4 regions of the Paenibacillus sp. FSL K6-3182 genome follow, and region 1 is predicted to be linked to each of the others. Evidence: riboswitches for the same ligand, from Rfam matches in the RefSeq annotation. Region 1 holds a riboswitch; each other region holds the start of a gene.
The links. A riboswitch is a leader RNA that binds a small molecule or an ion and turns the genes downstream of it on or off. The one in region 1 is predicted to bind cyclic di-AMP.
Positions count from the first base shown of each region.

Region 2: linked by a shared signal. The riboswitch ahead of MHH56_RS00140 (ubiquitin-like domain-containing protein) and the one ahead of MHH56_RS08155 (hypothetical protein) in region 1 are both predicted to bind cyclic di-AMP.
Region 3: linked by a shared signal. The riboswitch ahead of MHH56_RS17955 (C40 family peptidase) and the one ahead of MHH56_RS08155 (hypothetical protein) in region 1 are both predicted to bind cyclic di-AMP.
Region 4: linked by a shared signal. The riboswitch ahead of MHH56_RS00755 (C40 family peptidase) and the one ahead of MHH56_RS08155 (hypothetical protein) in region 1 are both predicted to bind cyclic di-AMP.

Region 1 covers NZ_CP150265.1:1,873,069-1,876,762, forward strand. Annotated here, with positions in the region: gene metE (5-methyltetrahydropteroyltriglutamate--homocysteine S-methyltransferase) at 1-2,266, shown strand, start outside; gene MHH56_RS08155 (hypothetical protein) at 2,340-2,765, opposite strand; cyclic di-AMP (ydaO/yuaA leader) riboswitch at 2,769-2,930, opposite strand; gene MHH56_RS08160 (hypothetical protein) at 2,977-3,405, opposite strand.
Region 2 covers NZ_CP150265.1:25,123-29,813, reverse strand. Annotated here, with positions in the region: gene rnmV (ribonuclease M5) at 1-133, opposite strand, end outside; gene MHH56_RS00140 (ubiquitin-like domain-containing protein) at 258-1,406, opposite strand; cyclic di-AMP (ydaO/yuaA leader) riboswitch at 1,655-1,835, opposite strand; gene MHH56_RS00135 (TatD family hydrolase) at 2,020-2,793, opposite strand; gene MHH56_RS00130 (HD domain-containing protein) at 2,811-4,109, opposite strand; gene MHH56_RS00125 (AbrB/MazE/SpoVT family DNA-binding domain-containing protein) at 4,380-4,634, shown strand.
Region 3 covers NZ_CP150265.1:4,066,783-4,071,473, reverse strand. Annotated here, with positions in the region: gene MHH56_RS17960 (MATE family efflux transporter) at 18-1,370, shown strand; cyclic di-AMP (ydaO/yuaA leader) riboswitch at 1,606-1,740, shown strand; gene MHH56_RS17955 (C40 family peptidase) at 1,744-2,220, shown strand; gene MHH56_RS17950 (chromate transporter) at 2,362-3,543, shown strand; gene crtI (phytoene desaturase family protein) at 3,616-4,691, opposite strand, start outside.
Region 4 covers NZ_CP150265.1:150,021-154,711, reverse strand. Annotated here, with positions in the region: gene MHH56_RS00765 (hypothetical protein) at 1-277, shown strand, start outside; gene MHH56_RS00760 (hypothetical protein) at 443-1,027, shown strand; cyclic di-AMP (ydaO/yuaA leader) riboswitch at 1,445-1,598, shown strand; gene MHH56_RS00755 (C40 family peptidase) at 1,602-2,078, shown strand; gene MHH56_RS00750 (deoxyribodipyrimidine photo-lyase) at 2,237-3,580, shown strand; gene MHH56_RS00745 (MFS transporter) at 3,677-4,691, opposite strand, start outside.

The DNA.
Region 1 (3,694 bases):
CGGCGAAAATCGGGAATGGAAAAAAGCGCTTGAAGCTTTTTGGAAAGGTGATTTGGACGAAACGGTATTCCTTCAAACCCTTGAAAGTATTCGTCTTAACAACTTGAAGCTGCAAAAGGATAAAGGAATTTCTTTAATCCCTGTTAATGATTTTACGTTATATGATCAAATGCTGGATACTGCAGCGATGTTTGGCCTTGTGCCAGATCGTTTTTCCTATGATGGAGGTCCTGTTCCCGTACAGACCTACTACGCAATGGCGAGAGGGACACAGGAAGCACAAGCCTGCGAGATGACCAAATGGTTTAATACCAACTATCACTATATCGTGCCAGAACTTGCGGATGCAGCTCCGGTACTGACGGAAAACCGTCCGCTGATTGCGTACCGCGAAGCCAAAGAAAAGCTTGGTATTGAAGGTAAACCTGTCATTATCGGTCTATACACCTTCCTCAAGCTGTCGAAGGGCTACGATGCCAAGCAGCTTCCGCAGCTCATTGAGCAGTTTATACCGCTTTATGCTCAGCTGCTTAAGGAGCTTGAGCAAGAAGGCGTACAATGGGTGCAAATCGATGAGCCCATCCTTGTTACCTCTATTTCTGAGGAAGAGATGCAATGGGTTGAATCGATTTATGCAAGGCTGAACCAAGCAGCGCCAGCGCTTAACATAATGCTTCAAACGTATTTTGAGGCAGTTGAGCATTATGAAGCTGTAGTTGCTCTCCCGGTACAAGCGATCGGTTTGGATTTCGTTCATGGTTTGGAGCAAAACTTGAAGTCGCTTGAGCAATTTGGTTATCCGAAGGATAAGCTCGCTGGTATCGGACTTGTAGACGGACGCAACATTTGGCGCTCAGACTATAAGCAAAAGCTCGAATTGCTGCAAAGGATTTCGGCATACATTCCAGCTGAGCGCACGATCGTTCAATCGTCATGCAGCCTGCTGCATGTGCCGGTAACGGCAAAAAACGAAACCAATCTGCCAGTAGAGCTGCGTGAGGCGCTTGCATTCGCGGAAGAAAAGCTGGATGAAATTGTGTGGCTAAGTGAAACAGCGACAGTAAATGAGGCGGACATCTCAGAACTGCGCAAGCTTGAGCTTAAGCTTAACGGCGAGCGGATTCATCATTTATCCATTTCTCCTGCCCGCAATCGTCAAGCTGCTGATGCAGCAGCGGTTGCGGCGCATCCTTCAACGAGGCAGAAGCCATTTGCGGAGAGACAAAAGCTGCAGCAGAAAAAGTGGAATTTGCCTTTCCTTCCAACAACGACCATCGGCAGCTTCCCGCAAACGCTGGATGTACGTCAAGCAAGGCAAAAATGGAGAAAAAATGAGCTCAGCTCACAGGACTACGCTTCATTTATCAACGATAAAATTAAAAACTGGATTGAAATCCAAGAAGAGCTTAACATTGACGTCCTCGTTCACGGTGAATTTGAGCGTACGGACATGGTCGAATTTTTCGGAGAAAAGCTGGATGGGTTCGCATTTACAAAAGGCGGCTGGGTTCAATCGTATGGTTCCCGCTGCGTAAAGCCGCCGGTCATTTATGGCGATGTTGTATTTACTGAGCCAATGACAGTAACCGAAAGCGTGTATGCGCAGTCGCTGACAAGTCGTCCGGTAAAAGGGATGTTGACGGGTCCGATTACGATTTTGAACTGGTCATTTGTCCGCAACGATATCACACGGGAGCAGGTTGCATACCAAATTGCGCTTGCACTTTCAGAGGAAGTAAAGGCGCTTGAGACTGCAGGCATCGAAATGATTCAGGTTGATGAGCCAGCTTTGCGAGAAGGCTTGCCGCTTAAACGCAGTGATTGGGATGCTTATTTAAAATGGGGCGTGCATGCCTTCCGTCTATCGACTTCAGCTGTGCGTGACACAACACAAATTCATACACATATGTGTTATTGTGAGTTCCATGATATTATCGATTCCATTCTTGCGCTGGATGCGGATGTCATCTCCATTGAAACCTCGCGCAGCCATGGCGAGCTGATTCATAGCTTTGAGGAGAACACCTATGACCAAGGCATCGGCTTAGGCGTTTACGATATTCACAGCCCGCGTGTACCGTCCGTGGAAGAAATGGTCAGCATGATCGAGCGCGCCATTAAAGTGCTCGATCCTACGCTCTTCTGGATTAATCCGGACTGCGGCTTGAAAACACGCGGAATGGAAGAAACGGTTGCTTCACTGCGCAACATGATGCTGGCTACTTACCAAGTCAGAGAGCAGCGTGCTGCATTAGCGAAGGTTTAAATCCTAAATACAATAAGACAGTCCAGAACTAGGTTATCTGTTCTGGACTGTCTTTTTTTTCTTATGAACGAAATTAATCCAAAGAGATGTAGGAGACGGAACGTTGACGCAAAACAGACTCTTCATGGTCGTTGCTGTACGGGGCTGCATCGGCGGATTGTGCTAGGACATGCTTGACGGCGGAGACGAATAAGTCGAGAACGCGCCCATCCTGATCCGTTTTGTCATAATGATACTGGTTAAGAGGTGGTAGAGGAATGCTGCCGATAAAAGACTGAAGCAGGTCGCTCCATCGTTCTAAGTCAAGGGGCTCTTCTGTGTCGCTGGCAAATAGTTCACTCCAGCCGAAGCCTTGATTGCTTGTTAAACGAAGACATACGCGATGGCCTGCAGAATCGACGGCAAGAGCAGGAATGACGAATAGCTCGATTCGTGTGACAGATAAATAAGGGGTCTGTTCCGTAAAAAGATGCAGATTTCGTGCACAATTTGTCAACATATACATCTCTCCTTTATTCGCTTACGAGGTTAGCTGTCGGATTCGGGCTAGAGAGAAAGCCCTACCAGGGTTACAAATCCCTGGATTCACCCCTTGCGAATCGATTTCGGTCGATCGCGATGGTTCCCCCGCTTTTTCATTCGAAAAATTCAGCGTAAATAGTTTACTCTTAATTATACCCTTCATTAGCGCATCTGTAAATCAGAAGTGCTTAAAATAACGATACATAGGAGATAGCTTGTTTAAATAAAGTATGCTCTTCACGGTCATATTCACAGTTTGGAAAAGAGTAATGATTGGATTCTATATGCAATGCAGCGGCTGCAAACAAATGATATATACGCTCGTCCTTCATCATTGGATCTGTTTGAAAAACAAAAGGTGACGCAAGAGGAAGTGTGCCGATGAACCTTAGCAGCATACTGCTCCATCTGATCCAGTCGCGAGGCTTCTCGGATTTTTTAATAAACAGCTCACTCCAGCCATGACCACCAGCAGTGGAGAGTCTTAGGCAAACACGGTAACCATTCGATTCAAGCATGGAAGCCGGCAGCACAAACATTTGAATTCGTTTAATTTCAAACAAGGCAGCAGGATGATTATCCAAGCTTGGTAAGGGTACTTCAACTGGTGTAGACATCAATGAGATCTCTCCTCGATTTGAATAATTCACCGATAATACTCAGCCATATTGGCTTGCCGTCTATGGTAAACCCGAAATGCAATATTGTAAAACTGTGGTATATCGTGAAAAGGCAGCCATATGCCATATTAAAAGAAATCCATTCGTTATGGCAGCAAAAAGATATTTATTCTTCGAAATACTCGTTTATTCTCTTCCATTCTCAATTATAGAGAAATCTGATTATTCACGCATAAAATCGTTAGAAAGGGAATGAACACTATTTTTGAAAACAAGAGTAAAATTG
Region 2 (4,691 bases), 1.8 Mb from region 1:
TGGCCAGCGCAATCCTCTTCAATACATCCTCACCGATAGCGGAACCATTCGTCTCTATGGTATCTGCATCTACCGCCCTTTTTATTGCAACGGTATCGTCTTTGCCTTCAACGACAATGATCTCTTTGATCACCAAGATCATCCCCTTCTACATAAACTGTATTTGACCCTTAGACATGCAAAAAGAAGAGGCAGTGCCTCTCCTTATGATGGCATATTTAATTGATTATTGCGATAAGATGATGGTAACCGCACAATTAGCTTGCAGTTGGTTTATTCGGCCCCAGCACATATACGGTGATGCCTTTTTTCCTGCCGAATTTGTTCGCAATCTTTGTACTATCAAAGTATACGTCGATTTTGTTGCCTTTAACCGCACTTCCTTTATCCTCAGCGCGGCGGAAACCGATTCCTTCAATATAAACCCACCAACCGATGGGAATTACCTTCGGATCAACAGCTATCGTCCGACCCTCTTGCACCCGAGTGCCTGATGATGTAATCCCGTATTCCGGATGGCTTTCATCTTTGCCTGTTGAAGAGAGGTCTGCAGAATAAGCAGTCAACGTGACATTTTTAAGTACTTTTCTAGCCTTAAACGTTACACCGCTCTTCGTAAGCGAAGTAAAGCTCGGGCTCTTGTTCGAGAGCACAGATACTTTAGGCTCTTCCTTCTTCGTTCCGATGGCGACAACCTGATTAACCGCAGCGGTTTCAACCACCTTGCTGACCATCTTCTTCGATATAAGAATTCCATCCTCGTACTGCTTCTCGATACTCTCTACGATCAGACCTTCCTTGCCGGGTTGAACAAGCTTCTGCTTGCCCGCTTCCAGCGTTGGATCGTTCTTCTTCACAATAGAGAATGGCATTGCACGCTCTGTCTCAGCTACCTTCTTATCTACGCGAACGACGGTTACAGTCATTTCGTTGTCCAAAACGGTATGAAGCGGAGGTATTACTTTATCTTGACCACGAACTGGAATATGTAATTCCTCGATCGCTGCCTGCACTGTTCTCTCTGTCGTATATACAGTAGAGGTCTTGCCATCAGCCTTCACAATTACCGGTATCGCATGAGTCACCTCTATACGATCTCCGTCCTTTATTGCCGCATTAAGCGGTATGGACACCTCATCATGTGGTCCAATTGCGATAGCTTGTTCATCCAGTAGGCGTTGCAGGACCCATTGCTTCGTTTCCACAATGGTTTCTTGTCCGTTCACTACTACGGAGACGCTTTTGACAGCCGTTCCGTACAACAACACCAAAAACATGAAAGTCATAGCGATTGAGATAGTAGCACTCAAAAGAATCAAACGCAAGTTTTCACGCTTCCATCGCAATGCGAAAGACATGCTGGATGATCGTTTCCCATGGGTGTCCTTAACCTGGAGTATTCCCACTTCATCGGTCCTCCTTCATAGCCCCGCCGCCAAGTGTTACGCATGATACAACTGACGCGACTATAGTATATTGGCGTGCGAGCACGCAATCCAGTACTGCTATCGATCCTCCCACCCCCATCTTTTATCCCTATGTCGACAAATTCCCGATTATTCGAAAATAAAAAGAAGCCGTCGACAGAGGATCTGTTTCGTGGCTTCCCGGTTAAATGATTCACTGGGATACAGAAAAATGGATGCACGAGGTTGATCACTCTCTATAACGCTTGCGAGGTTAGCTGACGGATTCGGACAAGAGAGTCGCCCTATTCGTTACACAATGCTCATGGCAATGGCTTCGAAATTCACCCCTGAAGAATTCAAAATACGGTTTCAAAAACCGTACATGGTTCCCCCGCTCTCCGAATGGAGATTAAGCGTAAACTGGAAATCCAATACAAAATTTTATTGCTCTGAGATGAATCATACCTTCATACGAGGTCAATTGTAAAGATACGATAAAAGACGATTTAAGCGAAAAAGCAGGATAAAGCAGGAAAAAATAAGCGATTATCGCTATAAAAATTAGTTTTTACGCGATAAAGGTCTCTATTTCTCATTATTCCTCTCGTTTTTAGACAATACCAAAACATCTTCGACCGTTTTCAGTCGTAATTACGCCTATTTCTTCTACCGTTTTGCCCAATAATTCGGCTGCTGTCTCTGCAACTAAAGAGACGTAAGAGGACTCATTTCGCTTCCCTCTGAACGGGTGAGGAGTTAAATATGGAGCATCAGTTTCGATCAAAATTCGGTCGATCGGAACCTGCTTAAGCACCTCTTTTGGCACCCTTGCATTTTTGAAAGTAACGGGTCCTCCAAATGATATATAGAAGTTCATATCAAGACATTGTTTAGCCGTTTCCCAGCTGCCGGAGAAGCAATGCATGACACCGCCAACCTCTGCTGCATTCTCTTCCTGAAGAATACGAATAATGTCCTCATGAGCATCCCGATTATGAATGACAATTGGCTTGCCCACCTTACGAGCAAGACGAATTTGCTCACGAAAAACCCTTTGTTGTACCTCTTTTGGAGAAGTATCCCAGTGATAATCGAGTCCAATCTCACCAATGGCGACAACCTTCTCATGCGCGCATAGACGTTCAATCCATTCCAAATCCTCTGGAAGCATATCTATACTGTCAACTGGATGCCAACCAACTGCTGCGTATATAAAATCATATTTCTCTGCTAGCGCCATCGTTGTAGGGATCGTTTCACGGTTAAAACCAATATTGACAAGCATATGCACGCCTGCATCCTTCGCACGCTGGATGACCTCGTCGCGATCCTCATCAAATTTTTCCGAATCTAAATGGGTATGTGTATCAAAAAGTAATGTCATGTTGATGTTATGCTCCTTCAATCTAGTTTGAAAAGCTTACGAAGTGATTCCGGCAATCGATGAATATTTTGTTTGAGCGGCTCTTCTGGATAATAAAGATGATATTGTCCTTGATGCAGGCCAGTAATAGAACGAACAATGTCGGATTTAGAGGATATTTCGCTTATATCTTCCAAACCATCTAACAACAAAATCGGCGCTTTTTCTTTCTTTTCTCCTTCTTTTTTATCTGGTCGATATACGTCATACGGCAGGTCAAATGGAAAATCGATTTCCATATGATAATCCGGATTCATTCCTATAGAAGAGAAACATTCGCTAATCTCATTTAGCAGCTCTTCATCCGGGTTTTCAAGCGTAATGTACTTATATAAATGCCTGTTCAGAAATCGTTCACATAGATCGCTTAAAATAGGATCATGCTCCTCCGCCCACTCTGCGAAAGCGGTCTGAACGAGTGCTTCATCCAGCTTCAGATAGTCGTGCACCGTCATCGTGTTCTGAAGCAAGCATTTCAGCTGCTTAGGCATCCACTGAAAGGAGTAGCCACCCACGTAAAGCTCCTGTGCTCTACGAAATATTTGACGTAGAATAATTTCCGAGCTTCTTGTAACCGGATGGAAGTAAATTTGCCAATACATTTGATAACGAGACATCAAATAATGTTCAACTGCGTGCATACCGCTCTCTTTAACTACAATTTGCCCTTTATAAGGACGCAATACGCGCAAAATGCGCTCTAAATCAAATGTTCCATAGTTAACACCTGTAAAATACGCGTCTCGGAGCAAATAATCCATCCGATCAGCATCCATTTGGCTTGAAATCAAACTAACAACAATCGGCTTTGGATATTTTTTTTGTATGACTGCAGCGACCTGAGCAGGAAACTGCTCCGATACAGCACTTAGCACGCGATTGATTTCTGTATCTCCCAAAATGATGTTACATGTCCACTCTTCGTGATCCGTGTCGAATACTTCTTCCAAGGAGTGCGAGAACGGACCATGACCAACATCATGCAATAAAGCAGCACAAAGCGAGACTAGCTTTTCTTCGACTGGCCAGTCAGGATAGCTGTTTCGTTCAAACTGAGAAATAATTTTTCGAGTAATTTCATATACGCCAAGTGAATGTGAAAACCGACTGTGCTCTGCTCCATGGAAGGTCAAATAGGAGGTTCCTAGCTGTCGTATCCGGCGCAGTCTTTGAAACTCTTTTGTATTGATCAAATCCCAAATCGTTTGGTCTTGTACATATATATAATGATGAACAGGATCCTTAAAAACTTTCTCTTCGGTCAGCTGTTTTTTCATAGTCTCTCATCTCCTTTGTTCATATTTTCGACACAAAAAATGATTTTCATGTCGAATAGTGTCGGAAATTAGTTTCCAAATTGTCGAAGCTGTTGTATTCTATTACAGAGTAATATGACCGTACTAACTAGTCAAATACTTGTGAATTCAGCTATCCGGGGAATATTCCTGGTTGACTATTATGGTAATCGTTGGTATTATAGTAATCATAAAAGCAAAAACTATGTCGAACGATGACGAAACGTATTTTGAGAGGGGCAATAATAGATTATGATGAAATCTACTGGTATTGTTCGTAAGGTTGATGAGCTAGGACGCGTCGTTATACCGATCGAATTGCGCCGTACACTTGGAATAGGCGAGAAAGATGCTCTTGAAATCTACGTAGATGGCGAGCGCATCATGCTTAAGAAATATGAGCCTGCATGTATCTTCTGTGGCAACGCAGAAAACGTATCTTATTTCAAAGGAAAAATTGTTTGTCATGTTTGTTTGTCAGAAATGCCAACACCTGTGACAAAATAAAAAAAATAAGTTATACTGTACTTATTAACTTGTTAATTCTAACCTTTTTTATACTCC
Region 3 (4,691 bases), 2.2 Mb from region 1:
GAAGAATGTGAATTTGAATGAGTAAACAGGTTGATCCGCGCCAAAAGAGCATCATCTCGATAACATGGCCTATCTTTATTGAAGCTTTATTTGGGATGCTGATTGGAACGGTCGATACGATGATGCTAAGCAGCTACTCTGATGGAGCAGTGGCAGCGGTTGGGATAGCTAACCAGATTTTAGTTGTAGTGGGCTTGATGTTTGGCTTTGTTACGGTGGGTACAAGTGTCATTCTCAATCAATGGCTCGGCGCAGGCAACTTGCATGGCGCCGATCGAATCGGGAGAACGGCGCTTACTTTGAATGTTATGCTCGGTTTAATAGCTAGCGCAGGATTGATTGTCTATGCCGACGTGTTTTTAGCGCTTTTTAAAGTGCCCGAGGATGTGATGGCAGAAGGAGTCAGCTATTTATCGATTGTCGGCAGCTCCGTCTTCATCACAGCAATCAGCATGACGTTAGGTACTATTTTACGATGCCGCGGTATAGTGAAAGAAATGATGTTCATCGCATTGGGGATAAATGTACTGCATATTACTTTAAATTATCTGGTGCTGATGGAGCCCTTCGGCTTACCTAATTTAGGTGTAGAAGGAGTAGCAGCATCTACATGGATAACCCGTGCCATAGGGATGATCGCTTATTTGATTTTATGTATTCGAAGCTTGGAGTATAAGGTTGGCTTGATTAGTCCATTTAAGATTCAAAGAAAAAATATTGGCCTTATATTTAAATTAGGTATTCCTTCGGCAGGTGAGCATGTTTCTTATAATCTTTCACAGGTTGTAATCACATATCTAATCACGCTGATCGGTACGGCAGCGTTAACGACAAAAATTTATTCGCAGAGCATAACTTCTTTTGTTTTTGTTTTTTCAATGGCAATAGGTCAAGGAACGCAAATTATTGTTGGACATCTGATTGGAGCCCATCAGAAGGATGATGCTTATCGATCCAGTATTCAAAGTTTGAAGCTGGCGTTTGTCATTTCGCTTGCGCTTGGTATTTTCATCTATAGCTTCTCAGGTCTATTGCTCAGCCTCTTTACTAATGATGCAGAAATTATATTGTTAGGCAAGCAGCTCATGTTGTTATCGATTATGCTGGAGCCGGCTCGGGCTTGCAACATGGTGCTTATCAGTTGTCTAAATGCGGCTGGAGATGTGAAATTTCCAGTTGCTGCCGGGTTAGTATCCATGTGGGGGATTAGTGTACCGCTTGCATACGTGTTCGGGATTGTGTTCGACATGGGGTTGGTAGGAATATGGTTGGCCTTTTCAATCGATGAATGGATAAGAGCTTTACTGATGCTCTACAGATGGAGGAGACGTTCTTGGCAAAAGGTCGATATTTTGGCGAAACTTGCTTAACTAGAAAGAGTAACTGTATGAAAATACGGATACTCTTTTTTTGTGTTTAAACCGTTATATTTTGAAAATGTGATTGGAAATTCATCTATTTTAATTATAAAAAAATCAGCACCTTTGACAAAAATCATGTAGTGAACAGCTAAATAAATATTAATAATGAAGAAAAATGAAAGTATTCTAATAAACCAATTGCAGGATTATGGTAAAAACAATCGAATTTAACGATACTATAAGGTTTATTCACATGCCGAGTTCTGTATATCGGAAACGGGGGAACCACCCAGGGTGAATTGCTTAATGTATTTTTTTAAGCATAGGGATCTTCAACCGAACCCATAAGCTAACCTCGTAGGCACCGAAGGGAGAAGTTGTTTTGAAGAAGGGTTTTATTTTATTGTTATCCTGCTTGCTGCTGCTTACTGGAGGAGGAAGCGTGCTTGCAGATAAGTCGGACAAGTCAGTGCTTACGAATTCCATAAGCGAGGTTGTTGGAACTCCTTATAAATGGGGAGGCACAACGAGCAAAGGGTTTGACTGCTCGGGTTTTATTCTACATATTTTTAATCAATTTGATGTTAAGCTGCCTAGAACATCTCAATCGCAATCAGACACAGGCACAGAGGTCAATAAAGATGAACTACGCGTGGGTGATCTAGTGTTCTTCAACACAAGCGGCAAAGGCGTTTCTCATGCGGGCATTTACATTGGGGATGGGAAATTTGCTCATTCTTCTACAAGCAAAGGGGTTACGATTACAAATCTTAACGATTCTTATTACGCAAAGCGTTATGTAACAGCAAGGCGTGTCGTAACGGAAGATACATTTGCTGCGATGATGGAGTCTAAATAAAGCGTAATGATTTTACAAACCACCTTACGAGGTGGTTTTTTTTTATGTAACCATTTATTAAGTATTTGTTAAAGGGTTGTAAGTCAATAATTCGCAAGCTTACAATGTAAGTATCATGAGTAATGGAATGAGGCTATAGGATTGAAAAGAGGAACAATCGCATCTTTGGTAGAGGTACTGGCTGTATCTACTAAACTAGGACTTACCTCATTTGGAGGTCCGATAGCCCATCTGGGTTATTTTCACAATGAGTATATTCGTCGCCGTAAATGGATGGATGAAAGAAGTTATGCAGACCTCGTTGCTTTATGTCAGTTTCTACCCGGGCCAGCCAGCAGTCAAGTTGGGATCGGTATAGGGATAGTTAGGGCTGGGTTATTGGGCGGACTAGTGGCTTGGTTAGGGTTCACACTGCCATCGATCATTGCATTAGTGGCCTTTGCTTTTCTGCTGCAAGGATTTGATCTTGGAAACACAGGTTGGATTCATGGATTGAAAATTGTAGCGGTGGCCATCGTTGCTCATGCCATTCTAGGGATGGGGCAGAAACTAACACCGGATCGAAATAGAGCTACGATAGCAGTCATCGCTGCTGCGGTAACGTTATATTGGCAAGCGGCCTATAGTCAAGTAATCATTATTGCTGCAGCTGGACTGATCGGGGTATGGTTATATCGTATGAAAACAGTCGAGGGAACTCCTGATCTGAACATTCGAATTAGCCGTTCCCTTGCGATCTCCTGCCTCGTTATATTTCTCACGCTTCTAATTGTTTTGCCATTTCTAAGGCAATGGGGAAATATGGAATGGATTGCGATGTTCGATAGCTATTATCGTGCAGGCTCACTGGTGTTTGGAGGCGGACATGTTGTGCTGCCGCTACTTGAGAATGAAGTTGTCTTTACCGGATGGGTTAATGAATCGGATTTTTTAGCAGGTTATAGCGCTGCGCAGGCTGTTCCTGGACCACTTTTTACATTCGCTAGTTATCTTGGTACTCTCTCTGGTGGATTAACTGGAGCCATTGTTGCAACTACTGCAATTTTTTTGCCGGCATTTCTTCTCGTTGCTGGAACATTGCCGTTTTGGAATATGTTGCGAAATAACTCAAAAATCCAAGGTGCATTAGTTGGCGTTAACGCCGCTGTAGTTGGCATATTGCTGGCTGCACTGTATGATCCGCTTTGGACTAGCGCGATAGTAGAGTCAGGTGATTTTATGCTGGCTGCCGTATTGTTTATTATGCTTGTTTTTTGGAAGCTTCCACCTTGGATGATTGTTGTGGCCGGTGCATTAGGCGGAATGGTCCTTGAACTTATTTAATAATTAATCAATTGATAAAAACCTCTAATCCGCGATAACGGATTAGAGGTTTTTTATTTGAATTGAATCTGCCTACATGACGGATTTTGCAGCAATGCTCAATTGCTCTTTAATGAGGTCAGCGGTGAGTTGTCCGGATAAAGTGACCATCGGGACACCGCCACCGGGGTGCGTTGATCCGCCAACGAAATAAAGATTATCGAGCAGCTTGCTTTTGCTTGGAATTTTGAAGCCGCCGTTAAGCTTGCGGTCCGTTACGATGCCGTAGATGGAACCGCCATTAGAACCATAAAGCTGCTGAATATCATCTGGAGTGAACGTATATTCAAACTCAATATGCTGTCTCAGCTCCGTTAATCCCATACGTTCGAGCTTATTCAGAACTAGGTCTCTGTAAGCCGCCTTCTGTGACTCAAAGCTTTCTCCAGGTTTGAGCGGCGGCACATGAGTAAGCACAAATAGATTTTCTTTGCCCTGCGGCGCCTGTCCAGGATCGGTTTTGCTTGAAACCCCGATGTACACTGTTGGATCATCTGTAGGTTTGCCTTCGACAAATATATCGTTGAACTCTTTATCTGGATCTTCAGAGAAGAAGAAATTATGGTGCAGAAGCTGTTCATACACTTTATCCACGCCAAGAAGCAGCACAAGTCCTGATACAGTAGGCTCGTATTTAGCTAAATCCTTTACGCGGTCGGCCGATTTCGGATGATGCTGCAGCAGTGTCTGATGCGCTGGAATTGCCTCAAGATTAGACACAATCAGATCAGCTTCTATTACGCTGCCATCTTCTAAAGTTACTCCTGTTGCGGTTTGGTCGACTGTATTCATTTGAGCAACTGGAGCTGAAGTGCGAACCTCCACACCGAGCTCATCAAGCAGCTTAAGCATACCCTCCGCAATTCGGTACATACCGCCTTCTACATAATAGATGCCAAGCCCCATTTGTACATAGATTAATTGTGACAGCACAGCGGGAGCGGCATAAGGCGAGGAACCGATATACATGATGAAAAAATCGAACAATTGACGCAAATGCTTGTCCTTCAGAAAGCGGTTTGTCGTCTGATGCATCGTCTTCATCGGGTCCATCGCTAACAGTTCCTTCATACTGTGGTGACGCCGTAGGTCGCTCAGACCACTAAGGC
Region 4 (4,691 bases), 1.7 Mb from region 1:
TCTACTGTTTCTAGCCATGCAATTCAGCGCTGCATCAGGAGGAAGCATATTCCGTTCCTTATGGCACGCTCTCCAAAATTTCCTCACCTATGCAGCTGTGTCGCTCATCATGTGGGGGATTGGAGCGGCTGCTGGGCTTGTGGTGACAAGTCTCTCCATGCTTTGGGCCGGGCTAATTGCACTTATCCTGCATCAAGGCTATTATCTCATTCAAACACTGATGAAGGTTTGGACGATTGCCGCGCAATATGACTTTTTGGAAACGAAAAGAATGTAGCAAACCAAAAAAGCCTTCAGCGTCCTCTAGATGCTGAAGCAAAAATAAACCTTCATTCCACGCTTTGCTGTGGTGTGGAGGTTTTTTTTACAACTAACCGCAACTAAATGATGGCAGTTCTGTATAAATAACTGAAAGAAAATCAAAAATGGGGGATATTCACAAATGATGCGTAAAAAACTAGTTATTATATCCATGGTATTGCTCTTATCGGGCGGTTCATTGGTTGCAGCAGACAAACTATTTCAGAAGGTAACGCTCCTTTATAATAATAAGCAATCCACTGACGATGCTGTCGTTGTGGATGATAAGGTTTATATTAGTATTCGTTCTTTAAGCGACAGCCTCCAAGCCTTCGTCCAATGGAAGAGCAGTGATAAGAAGCTCATTATTCAAAAGCCCAATGTGCATATGTTTCTAATGAACGAGAAGCGAGCTATGTTCGGACAGGTTGATAAAGGCAGTGTTCAGAAATTTTTAGTGCAAGCGCAAATCGATAATTTGAATATGGCGATTTCAGAGTTCAAAGTGACCATCGTTGATCCTAATGATAAGGAAACGACAATCGACAGCCGCAGCCAGGATGATGATGATTTTAAAGAGTTCGTCGAAAAAGACACCTTTTGGTTCAGCTCCAAGCTCGTTTCCTACGATTTTAAAAATGCTGGAAAATACAAGGTACAGTTTTGGATGCAGCAAAAAAACAACGATCCACAGCTCATTTCTGAAAAAATCGTTACTGCAAAATAAAACTTTTTTTCGATTGCCCAAAGGGGGCTGTTCTCATGAACAGCCTCCTTTGTCTATTTCTGCCGCTCTATCTGGAGCAGCAGCTAGGCTGTCTGAATCTACGCTTATTCACGAGTGATATAGATGAGATTTTTCTAATTTATTAGGAGCAAAATAGTGAAATACCGCCGTTTACGGCACTTTAAGCTAGTCCTTGCGATATAGCGCCTAAAGGACAAATCGGTATATTTTACACAACATCCACATAATTAATGAAATTGACTCCATGTATTTAGTTAGAAAGCACTACTATGGCGTGTTTATATTACAGAAAGAACGGTTTAACGAAGAAAATTGTCAAAAGGTTACATGAGAATTATTAGAAATTGCCACTAAAGGCAGGAGATCATTGAAAATAATCGAATATTTCTCAAAGCAATAAAAAAACTGCCTAATTCCCTATTGGGATACGGGGGAACCACTTTGGGTGAATTGATTCCGACGTTTGAGTTTTTTTCAAACGCCCGAGGAATCATAGGGAGCCTTCAACCGAACCCCACAGCTAACCTCGTCGGCATTGGAAGGAGTTTCACAATTGAAGAAGATTACCGCATTAATCCTGGGTCTCGTTCTCGTGCTCGCTTTTCAAGCGGGAAGCGCTTTCGCTGACTCAAAATTGAACGGAATTGTTAATGATCTTATTGGCACTCCGTACAAAAGCGGCGGAACGTCGTCGAAAGGTTTTGATTGCTCCGGCTTCACGAGCTATGTGTTCGAGAAAATGGGCATTGAGCTTTCACGTACTTCTGGTTCGCAAGCAAAAGAAGGTACAAAGGTCGCTAAGGCTGACCTCATTGCGGGAGATCTTGTGTTCTTCGACACAGTTGGCGGCAATAATAGCGCCGTATCCCATGTTGGCATTTACATTGGAGATGGAAAGTTTGTACATTCATCCTCGAGCAGAGGCGTTGTAACTGACAAACTTAACTCCGAGTACTATGAGGGACGATATGTAACTGCTCGTCGTATCATGGATGCTGATTCATACCAAGCCAACGTTGACGTAAAATAGAGCAACCTAATCCCTCTTCTTGAGGATTGAACGGGTAGACTCATCTAGCAAAGCCGCAGTTTTTTGTCCTCTGACGACAAATGACTTGCGGCTTTGCTGTTTCATTCCAGCTGGAATGCGGCCGTTCACTGTTGCGCTTATGGAAGGAGCTATCACTGATGTATTTGTTTATTCACCGCAAGGATTTGCGTATTGCAGATTTGCGCGCTTTTGATTATTTGAAGAAAAAAGAGAAACAAGGCATTCATTTGCTAATCATAGATCCCGTTATTACAGGAGATGGCCGTTTAACTAGTCATAGCGGTCGAAATTTCATGGCGCAAGCCGCCTCGCTTCTGCACAGCTATTCTAATGCAGGAAAGGAACTGCATGTGCTTTATGGTAATCCTGCTGCGATCACCGAAGCACTGCTGCATGAGCATCCTATTGATGAGGTTATTGTTCATACAGACTATACGCCTTACTCACGGCAGCGAGATGAGCAGCTTGGGCTAATCACACGCAGCCTTGGCCGCCGCTGGATGTCTATTGCCGATTCACCTCTTGCTGATCTAGATGCTTTCCCGGCATTTGCTCGAAAAATGGAGCCATACAAGGTTTTCACACCCTTTTATCGCAAGTGGAGCAGCTTTATGCTGGAGTGCTATAGCCCAATGAGTGAAACGACGATTCATGAGCTTGCTACCTTAAGCGAAATTAATGCCAAGGTTGCGTTGTCCTTCGCTTTGCCCGAATCCGTTTCATGCGCCCTAGGCGGCACAAACGTGCAAGGATCGTCCAAAGGATTATCCAAGCTGGAACGGTTCGTACGAGAACGCCTTGCCTCTTATTCGGAGAGCAGGGACGCTTATGCCGACGATCATACAAGCCAGCTTGCACGTTTCCTTAATACGGGCGCCATCTCCGCCCGCCAAGCCTACGAAATGACCCAAGGGCTTCCGGGGTCTGAATCATGGGTAAGGCAGCTGGCATGGCGTGATTTTTATTTATATCAAGCGATGTATCATGATGATTTTTTTCGTTACGAGCAGCTCGCTGATATGTCCAAGCTCTCAGATGCTCATCTAGAAGCATGGGCTGCAGCTGCCACCGGCATTCCAATCATTGATGCGGCCATGACGCAGCTCAATCGTACAGGTGAGCTGCCCAACCGCTTGCGAATGGTAACAGCTATGTTTTTAACTAAAAATCTGCTATGTCCCTTCACGCTTGGCGAACAATATTTCCGCCTTCACTTAAGCGATTATGACAACACGCTTAATCGCGGCGGTTGGCTGTGGTGCTCTTCACTCGGGTATGACGCAGCGCCTTACTTCCGCATCATGAATCCCGCAACTCAGTCACAGACGCATGATCCTAGCGGCAGCTATATTAGGCGCTGGCTGCCTCATTTGAATCATTTGACAGACAAAGAGATTCATCAGCCGCAAAGCGGTGCCATCGTCGACTTGAAAGCATCACGCGCGCGCGCCATAGAGGTATACAAAACCATTCTTAAATAGCTGAAAACATTTAGAATAACACGTTTAATAATAAATAAACCTCCACACCCGCTTTGAAACAGCGAATGTGGAGGTTTTTTATAATTTGTAGTTCATTTAAGCCTTGGATCGTACGCTGTGAACTTGTTTTCTTCCGAGCAGGAGCATCGCCGCTAGCAGAAGCAGCATCAGTATAACTAAGCTGCTTATATACCATAACGTAGATTGCACGTTGTACTGATCCATTATCCAGCCAGTCAAACGCGGAAAAATCGCTCCTCCAAGCCCGCCGAATGCTACAAGCAAACTCGTTGTCCTCTCCGTCATACCTGGAATGAGCTCATTGGCATAAACAAGAGCGATACCGAATATACCCGAGAAGAACAATCCGCTAAGTGCGACAAAGGCAAGCATCCAGCTAAGCTGACCCATAACAGCCATTAAAACAAAAACGACCGAGGCGCCTGCTGTAGCAATAAGCAAATAACGCGAATAACCCATTCGATCAGCCAGCAGCCCCGCAAATAGACGCCCAAGCACCATTGTTCCCCAGAACAAGCTGAGCACCGCTGCCGCACTGGATTCTCCTACGCCTGAACGAACGATGAGAATAGAAGGCAGATAGTTGGAGAAGCTCATTTCCATTCCTACATAAAGCATAAAAAATAAAGCCGATAACAAGAGAAATGGAAGTGCTTTGCGCGGATAGCCAAAAAAGACAGATCCGCGAGTGGATTGCAATCCTTCCAACTCATTCGAAAGGCCTTCCTTCACTTCCGGTGTTCGAGCAACTATACCAAGCTCATCATCCAGCTCTCCAAAGGACATCGTCAGCCAGAGAACAAAGGTGATGCCTGACATCGCTGCCAGAATCGGAAAGGAAACCTGCCATATGCTATGCTGAATCAGATAAGCCGCTGCAATTGGAATCAACAATGCGCCAACGCCAAAAAAGGTTTCCAATCGGCTCATTGCCGATGCCTTGCCGTTTTTTGCCATATCAATAATCATTGCGCCGACGACCGCTTCCGTCATCCCAAAGCCAAGACCCGCAAGCGGAGCAATCGCGAGCATCCAGCCCCATGGCAGCAGCAAACTGTATGCCGCCTCACTGAGCGTCAGTACGCCCATC